3 regions of the Pantoea sp. C2G6 genome follow, and region 1 is predicted to be linked to each of the others. Evidence: predicted binding sites of a transcription regulator. Region 1 holds the regulator's gene; each other region holds the start of a gene.
What was found. Region 1 encodes CRP, which controls carbon source genes, mostly activating them, when cyclic AMP is high. Its sites were predicted from a motif close to ATGTGANNNNNNTCACAT; they were not measured.
Positions count from the first base shown of each region.

Region 1 (3,279 bases):
TGGTTGGCGTGGTGCCAATTGTTAACCTGGAATGGATTCAGAAACTGGTGCGCGACACCGGTGAGCGCGGTCATTCACGTGAAGCCGTCATGGATTCGGTGGTGCGCTCGATGGAAGATTACATCAACTTCATCACCCCCCAGTTTTCCCGCACCCACATCAACTTTCAGCGTGTCCCGACCGTGGACACCTCTAACCCGTTTGCAGCGCGGGCGATCCCCTCGCTGGATGAGAGTTTTGTGGTGATCCACTTCCAGGCGCTGGAAGATATTGACTTCCCCTATCTGCTGGCGATGTTGCAGGGTTCGTTTATCTCGCACATCAATACGCTGGTGGTGCCGGGCGGCAAAATGGGTCTGGCGATGGAGCTGATCATGGGACCGCTGGTGAAGCGGCTGATGGAAGGGAAACGCATTGAGTAAGAGGTCCGTCATAGCCCATTGGACTGATGACAAAGCCAAAGCAGAGTAGGCCTGAACGCAACGCCGTCGCTCAACGCGCAGGGAGCCGGGTCAGAAGAGGAAAGCGTCCCGCGCCTGGGACAAAAACGCCGGGAGCGTTTTTGAACAACGCAAAGCGTTGGCCCGGCAACGGGCGCACCTCAGGGATGAGGTGCGTAATCGCGCGGGCCGAGCACGCCATGGATGGCGGTTTTGCGACTTTCCGATCTGACCCGGTTCTCTGCGCAGGCACAGTCTAAAAGCGGATTACCTGCCCAGACACGGTCTTGAAGCAACCTGCATCAGATACTGGAAGTGAAGTTAGCAGGTCAGCAATGACTCTTGCAGTTACTACAACTCAATCACTTCATAGCTGTGGGTGATGGTAACGCCTTTGCCCAGCATGATGGCCACCGAGCAATATTTTTCAGCAGAAAGATCCACCGCGCGTGAGACCGCTTTATCCTGGAGCGCTTTGCCGCTGACGATAAAATGCAGGTTGATGTGCGTAAAGATTCGCGGCGCCTCTTCACGACGTTCTGAGGTCAGTTTTACTTCACAATCAGCCACATCCTGACGGCCTTTTTGCAGAATTGAAACCACGTCAATCGCACTGCAACCACCCGCCGCCATCAGAACCATCTCCATTGGGCTGGGCGCTTTATCACCTGAATTTCCATCCATGAGTATCTGATGGCCGGATGAAGATTCCCCGAGGAATGTCAGCCCTTCTACCCATTTCACTCTTGCCTGCATGATTTTTGCTCCAGAATACGCTGTTTTGTCGTCAGAGTACGCTTTCGCCTGGTAAACAGCAATCCAGAGAAATCCACCCCAAGCTGAAGCGAGACAACACAAGACAGTCGGCAAAAGCTATGCTACAAACAGTGCTGAAAATATTTTTCGTCACCCAATGGCGAAGCCGGGAAGAATGATGCGCACTGCGCCGAATGCGGCCCGAATAATTTCCTGAAAAGGAAACGCTTGAAGCTTTCATCGCCTGACAGGGAAAACTGCCCCCTGTATTTTGGGCACGATTACAACAGAGGATAATAGCGAATGGTTCTCGGCAAACCGCAAACAGACCCTACACTCGAATGGTTCCTGTCCCATTGCCATATTCATAAGTATCCATCCAAAAGTACGCTGATTCATCAAGGTGAAAAAGCAGAAACGCTTTACTACATCGTGAAAGGTTCCGTCGCGGTTCTGATTAAAGATGAAGAAGGCAAAGAGATGATCCTTTCCTATCTGAACCAGGGCGACTTCATTGGTGAGCTTGGCCTGTTTGAAGAAGGTCAGGAGCGTAGCGCCTGGGTACGGGCTAAAACCGCGTGCGAAGTGGCGGAAATCTCCTATAAGAAATTCCGTCAGCTGATCCAGGTCAACCCCGACATCCTGATGCGACTCTCCTCGCAGATGGCACGTCGCCTGCAAGTCACGTCGGAAAAAGTAGGTAACCTCGCTTTCCTCGACGTCACCGGACGCATTGCGCAGACCCTGCTCAACCTGGCGAAGCAGCCCGACGCGATGACTCACCCCGATGGGATGCAGATTAAAATCACCCGTCAGGAGATTGGTCAGATTGTGGGTTGCTCACGTGAAACCGTGGGCCGCATTCTGAAGATGCTGGAAGATCAGAACCTGATCTCCGCACACGGCAAAACTATCGTGGTATACGGTACCCGCTAACTCCTGTCATCCACGGCGTGCTGGCAACATCACGCCGTTATTGTTTGTGTTGAGCCAATGTGGCGTCGAATTATTTACCATCCTGAAGTCAACTATGCCTTGCGGCAAACGCTGGTACTCTGCCTGCCGGTGGCGCTGGGCTGGCTGGCGGGCGACCTGCAAAAAGGTCTGCTGTTCTCCTTAGTGCCGGCCTGCTGCAACATCGCCGGTCTGGATACCCCGCATAAGCGCTTCTTTAAACGCCTGATTATTGGCGGCAGCCTGTTCGCACTCGGCAGCTTTCTGATTCAGTGGCTTACCCTGCATGCGATACCGCTGCCGTTGATCCTGTTCGCCATGCCGCTGCTGCTCGGCGTAACCGGTGAGATCAGCCCGCTGCATGGCCGCCTGCTGCCCGGCACGCTAATCGCCGCTATCTTTACCCTGAGCCTGGTCGGCCGGATGCCCATCTATGTCACCCCGCTGCTCTACATCGGCGGCACGCTCTGGTATGGGCTGTTTAACTGGTTCTGGTTCTGGCTGTGGAAAGAACAGCCGATGCGCGAGAGCCTAAGCCTGATCTATCGCGAGCTGGCTAACTACTGCGACGCCAAATATACCCTGCTCACCCAGCTGACCGACCCGGAAAAAGCGCTGCCGCCGCTGCTGGCTCGTCAGCAGAAAGTGGTCGATCTGATCACCACCTGCTATCAGCAGATGCATATGCTGTCGGCCAATCGCGATCACAGCCATAAACGGCTGACGCGCGCCTTTCAGGTGGCACTCGACCTTCAGGAACATATCTCGGTCAGCCTGCATCAGCCGGAAGAAGTGCAGAAGCTGGTGGAGCAGAGCCATGCCGAAGCGGTGATCCGCTGGAACGCCAAAACCATCTCAACCCGACTGCGGGTGCTGGCGGATAACATCCTCTATCACCAGTTGCCCGATCGCTTTGCGATGGATAAACAGCTCGGCGCGCTGGAGAAGATCGCCCGCCAGCACCCTGACAACCCGGTCGGTAACTTCTGCCTCTATCACTTCAACCGCATCGCGCGGGTACTGCGCACCCAGAAACCGCTCTATCAGCGCGATCTGATGGCGGACCGTCAGCGCCGCCTGCCGCTGTTACCGGCACTGCGCAGCTATCTCTCCTGGCGATCGTCGGCCC
Region 1 is NZ_JBGMNJ010000005.1:19,474-22,752, forward strand. It holds gene ACCW71_RS08830 (phosphoribulokinase) at 1-422, shown strand, start outside; gene ACCW71_RS08835 (OsmC family protein) at 792-1,196, opposite strand; gene crp (cAMP-activated global transcriptional regulator CRP) at 1,500-2,132, shown strand; gene ACCW71_RS08845 (YccS/YhfK family putative transporter) at 2,190-3,279, shown strand, end outside.

Region 2 (3,279 bases), on a different contig from region 1:
TCGGGTCAAGCGTGGCGGGTACGCTGGGCGGCCTGTTCTGGCATAACTTTGGCTGGAGCGGGATTACGCTGTTTATCAGCGTGCTGCTGCTGCTGGCACTGGCAGTTGCGTGGCGTCTGCACATTAAAAAACTCTGAGACGCGGCGTTTACTGCGCGACGATAGAGGCCCGCAGCGCATCGCGGGCCTTGTTACTAACACTGCCGCCTGAGGATTCAGATCCACGTCAAACAAAATGCATTTTTCCCGCTATAATCGAATTTATCGTGAATTTTTATTGTGTTGCCCTCCTCTCTGGCAACAAGGATCGCCGATGGCTCTCTACTATTACGTGAATAAACAGTCAGGTTATAACAACAATCATGTGGTGCATGCGGCGGGATGTCCTCATCTGCCGGACATCGACAACCGGTTGTTTCTTGGCAGTTTCTATCAGGCGAATGCCGCTATCCTCCAGGCGAAAAAATATTATGCTGGTGCATTAGGCTGTGAAACCTGTTGTCCCCTGAACAGCGCTGGCGCGCAGGCGTCTCAGCTCAGTATGGCCCTGAAACACAGCGACGTTTCCCGCTAAATGACGCGGGGCTGAGCACCCGCCTGGATGACTGCCGCTGCGCTAATTCGTTAAGTATTTCCGCTCTTTTCCGTTATGTTAAGGTTCCTGACTCTTAATCGTGGAATGGACTATGCGGGAAAAATTTGCAGGCGCTCAGATTGCCCTTCACTGGCTGACCTTTTTACTGGTGGTGACGGCATACGCCACTATTGAACTGCGCGGTTTCGCGGCGCGTGGCTCCTGGCAGGGTTATGCGCTGATCATTACCCATTTCAGCGCCGGAGCGACCATCCTGGTGCTGATGATTGCCCGGCTGTTTTTACGGACCCGCCACCGCAGCCCGCCGATTATCCCGGCGGCACCGCGCTGGCAGACGGGCGTGGCGCATCTGACTCACACGCTGATTTACGCCCTGTTTATCTCGCTGCCAATCCTCGGCCTCTCTTCACGTTATCTTAAAGGGCGGGAGTGGTGGCTGTTTGGCATCAGTATGCCGGTCGCGGCTGAACCCAATTTTGATCTGGCGGACTGGCTGATCGACTGGCATGAAACCCTGGCCCCGCTCGGCTACTGGCTGATCGGCCTGCATGCCGTCGCGGCACTGTTCCATCACTACCTGCTCAAAGACAACACGCTGCTGCGGATGATGCCGGCGCGACGTCGCGATCGGTGACTGGCCGCTATCGCCCCGGAATGGGGCGATAAAAAAATTTCAGCGTGAAAAGCAGCTTATAAGGTTTCTCTTCGCGGTTTATTCACTACAATGGTCAATAATTTGTGACGCATGTCACTTTCGAGGGGTGTTTCTGCCACATCCCGCTTCGCTTTTCTGACTGATTTGACACCTCATGCAATCAACAACTGTTTCACGTAAAACTGCCTGGCTACGGGTGGTGCTGCTGGCCATCGCCGCCTTTGTCTTTAACACCACCGAATTTGTGCCGGTTGGCCTGTTATCGGATATTGCCGCTGACTTTTCGATGCGCACCGCCGATGTCGGGATTATGCTGACCATCTACGCCTGGGTGGTGGCGCTGCTCTCCCTGCCGCTGATGCTGCTGACCCGTAATATTGAACGGCGACTGCTGCTGGGCGTCCTGTTCCTGATCTTTATCGTCAGCCACGGTCTCTCGACCGTTGCCTGGGATTTCCGCTCGCTGGTGGTGTCACGCATCGGGATCGCCCTGTCGCACGCGGTGTTCTGGTCGATCACCGCCTCGCTGGCAATTCGTGTGGCACCGGCCGGTAAGAAAACTCAGGCGCTGAGTATGCTGGCCACCGGTACCGCGCTGGCGATGGTGCTGGGCGTGCCGATTGGTCGTCTGGTGGGGCAGTACCTTGGCTGGCGGACCACGTTTGGTGCCATCGGCCTCTCCGCGCTGGTGTTGATGATTATGCTGGTACGCATCCTGCCGCGTCTGCCGAGTGAACATACCGGCTCGCTCAGCAGCGTGCCGATGCTGTTCCGCCGTCCGGCGCTGGTCAGCATGTATCTGCTGGTGACGCTGGTGGTGACGGCGCACTACACCGCTTACAGCTATATCGAGCCCTTTATGCAGAGCGTGGCGAACTCCAGCGGCAACTTTACCACCCTGCTGTTGCTGCTGTTTGGATCGGCGGGCATTGTCGGCAGCGTGCTGTTCAGCACCCTGGGCAATAAATTCCCCTCTGGCCTGCTGATTGCGGCCATCGCGTTAATCACGCTCTGCATGGGGCTGTTGATTTTCGCCGCCATCCGTCCGGCGGCCATCTCTATCCTGTGTGTGATCTGGGGAATGGCGATGATGATGATTGGCCTCGGCATGCAGGTGCGCGTACTGTCGCTGGCACCGGATGCCACCGATGTGGCGATGTCGCTGATGTCAGGTATCTACAATATCGGTATCGGCGCAGGCGCACTGCTGGGTAACCAGGTCAGTCTGCATCTGGGAATGGCGGATGTCGGCAATATCGGCGCGATGATTGGGCTGGTATCGCTGTTGTGGTGTGTTTATATCTTCCGTCGCTATCCGCAGTTACGCAGCAACGGCTAGAAAAAAGGCTTCAGATAAGCGGGATTATCTGAAGCCTGTCTGGACTTAATTATAGAGAGCGGCGGTGCCAGGCAGGTTGTTGCTGCCAGAGGTCGAAGTGATGCGGAAGGACTTTACGCCCGCATTGCTGCCCCTCGCTGACAGTTGCTGCTCCAGCGAGGTCAGCGTGCTGCTGCCTGTCGCGCTGATAACCTCAATTTTCTGCTGGTCCAGCGGCGCACAGTTAACTGACTGAGCCGCCACGCTGGCAAAGGAGAGGCTGCTCAGCAGTGCAGCCACGACCAGACGGTTAATCCGTTTCATCCCCCACCTCTCTCACGCTTTATTACTGATAAATCACCGCTGTGCCGTGCAATTTGTTCTGACCGCTGGTTGACGTGATGCGGAAAGATTTTGCGCCCTCTTCATCAGCTTTGGCATTTAACTGCGCTTCAAGCGAGCTGAGGTTGCTGCCGCCCTGGACCGAAATGGTGCCAACCGCCTGCTGATCAAGCGGATGGCTGCTGACCAGATCAGCGGCAAACGCGCCAGAAGAAAGTGCTGTCAGTGCCAGTGCCGCGAAGGTGATTTTGATGCTTTTCATAAGATTTTCTCTCTGTCAGATAGTGATATTCGGTTGTTCTGAATCGGGTGTCGTTATTTAATTAACGAGCGTTAAATAAATGATAGACCCCGATCCGGTCTGTCGTCA
Region 2 is NZ_JBGMNJ010000001.1:741,496-744,774, forward strand. It holds gene ACCW71_RS03525 (MFS transporter) at 1-137, shown strand, start outside; gene ACCW71_RS03530 (hypothetical protein) at 313-573, shown strand; gene cybB (cytochrome b561) at 686-1,228, shown strand; gene ACCW71_RS03540 (sugar transporter) at 1,404-2,588, shown strand; gene bhsA (multiple stress resistance protein BhsA) at 2,634-2,891, opposite strand; gene bhsA (multiple stress resistance protein BhsA) at 2,914-3,171, opposite strand.
Region 2: ACCW71_RS03540 (sugar transporter) is a predicted target of CRP. The motif match lies at 1,331-1,348, and genes of this name have one in related genera.

Region 3 (3,279 bases), on a different contig from region 1:
TCCTGAATTCTACTACAGCCTGCCCAAACGGGTGATCGTGCTCTGCATTGCCTGCATGACCTACACGGCGGCGCTGATCCATCTGCTCTGGCAGGTGCGCGATACCCTGAGAGCCACCTTCTGGCCCGCCCAGCTGCTGTTGTGGATCCATCTGCTGTTTCACCTGGCGCGGCTGTTTCTGGACAACACCGTCCCGATTAATCTGCCGGGCGCGATTGGCGGCTCAAAATTCTCGGTCTACGTTATCCTGGAATCGATTCTGTTTGTCATCGGCCTGACCTTTACCATCCTGGCGATGGTCAATGAGCGCACCCAGATCGCCTATAAACATGCGTCGCTGCACGATCCGCTGACCAGCGTCTGGAACCGGCGGGCCTTATTTAATGAGGCGGAGAAAATCGTGGCGCGCTGTCGCCGCCAGGATCGCCCCTTCAGCGCGATACTTTTCGATCTCGACCATTTTAAGAGCATTAATGACCGCTACGGGCATTATCAGGGCGACCGGGTTCTGATCGACTTTTGCGGGATCGTCAAAAGGCTGATCCCGGCTGAGGGACGCTTCGCACGGCTGGGGGGAGAAGAGTTTGCGGCGATTATCCCGGCGGCTGCGCCGGAGACCGAAGCCTGGTGTGAAGCTATCCGGCTGGCAGTGTGTGAGTCGCAACCTGACGCGATTAACTATTCAGTCAGCATCGGCTTTGCTACGGTCACACACCGCCATCAGGGATTTGAGGATTTACTGGCGCAGGCGGATCAGGCGCTCTATCACGCTAAGGCCAGCGGCAGAAACCGCACGGCACAGCATCCCCTGCCTGCAACCCTCTATTAATGATGTGGATGCGATGAGCGGCGGCAGCGTTTGTCATAGTGACGCAGCCAGAAATAGCGATCTTCCACTTTTTCACGGCCACTGATACGCGCGCCCGCTAACCACAACAGCGCCCCAATAAAGATGCTGAAAATCGCACCCTGGGCCAGTTCCTGCGGCAGATCGAGTGACGGCAACTGATTCATAATTGAAAAACCGATGCCCAGCACCATGATGACTAATCCCAGTATTATCAGACCATTACCCGCCACGCGGCAGTGTTGATGTTTCATGCTGAACCTCCATCCATATGAGTAAGTAAACCGCACATAATGTTAACTGCCATAAGTTTAGGCAATGACCCCGACGCACGTTGCGGACTGGATCACACATCAGCTATAAAGAATCGATCGGATCTGAATGCAGCCTGTTGATTCTGATAGAAAATGATTAATCACCTGTCTCAATTATTTCAATGCGCGTGCTTTGTCATCTCGCCTGTGGCGAAGTAAACTAACGCCCTTTCGCGACAACAGCAGGATAATCATTGTGAGCAGCATTAAACTGATTGTGGGCCTTGCCAATCCGGGCGCTGAATATGCCGCCACGCGCCACAATGCGGGTGCCTGGTATCTCGATCTACTGGCTGAGCGCCACAATCAGTCACTGAAAGAGGAAGGCAAATTCTATGGCTATACCGCCCGCCTGGCGCTGGCCGGAGAAGATGTGCGCTTACTGGTTCCGACCACCTTTATGAACCTGAGCGGTAAAGCGGTGGCGGCGATGGCCACTTTCTATCGCATCGCCCCGGAAGAGATTCTGGTGGCACACGATGAACTCGATTTACCGCCCGGCGTCGCGAAGTTTAAGCAGGGCGGCGGGCATGGCGGTCACAACGGGCTGAAGGACATCATCAGCAAACTGGGCAACAACAACAATTTCCATCGGCTGCGCATCGGTATCGGGCATCCCGGCGATCGCAACAAAGTGACCGGATTTGTGCTGGGCAAGCCGCCCGCCAGTGAGCAGAAGCTGATTGATGACGCGATTGATGAAGCGGCGCGCTGTACGGAGCTGTGGCTGAAAGAGGATCGCATTAAGGCGATGAACCGGCTGCACGCCTTCAAACCTGCTTAAACGCCCGAATCGTCGCGATTCTGTGTATAATGCGCGAAATTTTTCATTTCGTTTCTGACAGCCTGCCGTCTGGTGGGCTGTCCATCCAGGTATAAAGGGTATCAAACCATGGGATTCAAATGCGGTATCGTGGGCCTGCCGAACGTCGGTAAATCCACTCTGTTTAACGCGCTGACCAAAGCGGGTATCGAAGCGGCTAACTTCCCCTTCTGCACCATTGAACCTAACACTGGCGTGGTGCCAATGCCTGACCTGCGTCTCGATCAGCTCTCTGAGATTGTTAAGCCGCAGCGCGTGGTGCCGACTACCATGGAATTCGTCGACATCGCCGGGCTGGTAAAAGGCGCGTCCAAAGGTGAAGGCCTGGGCAACCAGTTCCTGACCAACATCCGTGAAACCGAAGCGATCGGTCACGTGGTGCGCTGCTTTGAAAACGACAACATCATTCACGTGGCGGGCAAAGTGAACCCGGCGGAAGATATTGATGTGATCAACACTGAGCTGGCGCTATCCGATCTCGATACCTGCGAACGTGCGATTCAGCGCGTGCAGAAGAAAGCCAAAGGCGGCGATAAAGACGCCAAAGCGGAACTGGCCGCGCTGGAGAAATGCCTGCCGCATCTCTCTGAAGCAGGCATGCTGCGTTCGCTGAATCTGGATGCGGATGAGAAAGCGGCTATCCGCTATCTGAGCTTCCTGACGCTGAAGCCGACCATGTACATTGCCAACGTCAATGAAGATGGTTTTGAGAACAACCCGTATCTGGATCAGGTGCGTGCTATCGCTGAAGCGGAAGGTTCCGTCGTCGTGCCGGTGTGCGCCGCTGTTGAATCGGACATTGCCGAGCTGGAAGATGAAGACCGTGACGAGTTTATGGCGGAGCTGGGACTGGAAGAGCCGGGCCTGAACCGTGTAATCCGCGCCGGTTACTCACTGCTGAACCTGCAAACCTACTTCACCGCTGGCGTGAAAGAAGTGCGCGCCTGGACCATCCCGGTTGGCGCGACGGCCCCGCAGGCAGCCGGTAAAATCCACACCGACTTCGAGAAAGGCTTTATCCGCGCCCAGACCATCGCGTTTGAAGATTTTATCGCTTACAAAGGCGAGCAAGGCGCGAAAGAAGCCGGCAAGATGCGTTCAGAAGGTAAAGAGTACATCGTGAAAGATGGCGATGTGATGAACTTCCTGTTCAACGTCTGATGGGTTGACCCATGAGGTTTGACTGAACCTTATGACAGCTTGAGAAATTCATAAAATCCACGCAGCTGCGTGGATTTTTTCTTTTCATGGTGTCTGTGATTTCAGACGCAATGAAAAATGAGCCCAGCTTTATT
Region 3 is NZ_JBGMNJ010000001.1:423,835-427,113, reverse strand. It holds gene ACCW71_RS02055 (GGDEF domain-containing protein) at 1-829, shown strand, start outside; gene ychH (stress-induced protein YchH) at 826-1,101, opposite strand; gene pth (aminoacyl-tRNA hydrolase) at 1,358-1,945, shown strand; gene ychF (redox-regulated ATPase YchF) at 2,054-3,145, shown strand; gene ACCW71_RS02035 (hypothetical protein) at 3,232-3,279, shown strand, end outside.
Region 3: pth (aminoacyl-tRNA hydrolase) is a predicted target of CRP. The motif match lies at 1,182-1,199, and genes of this name have one in related genera.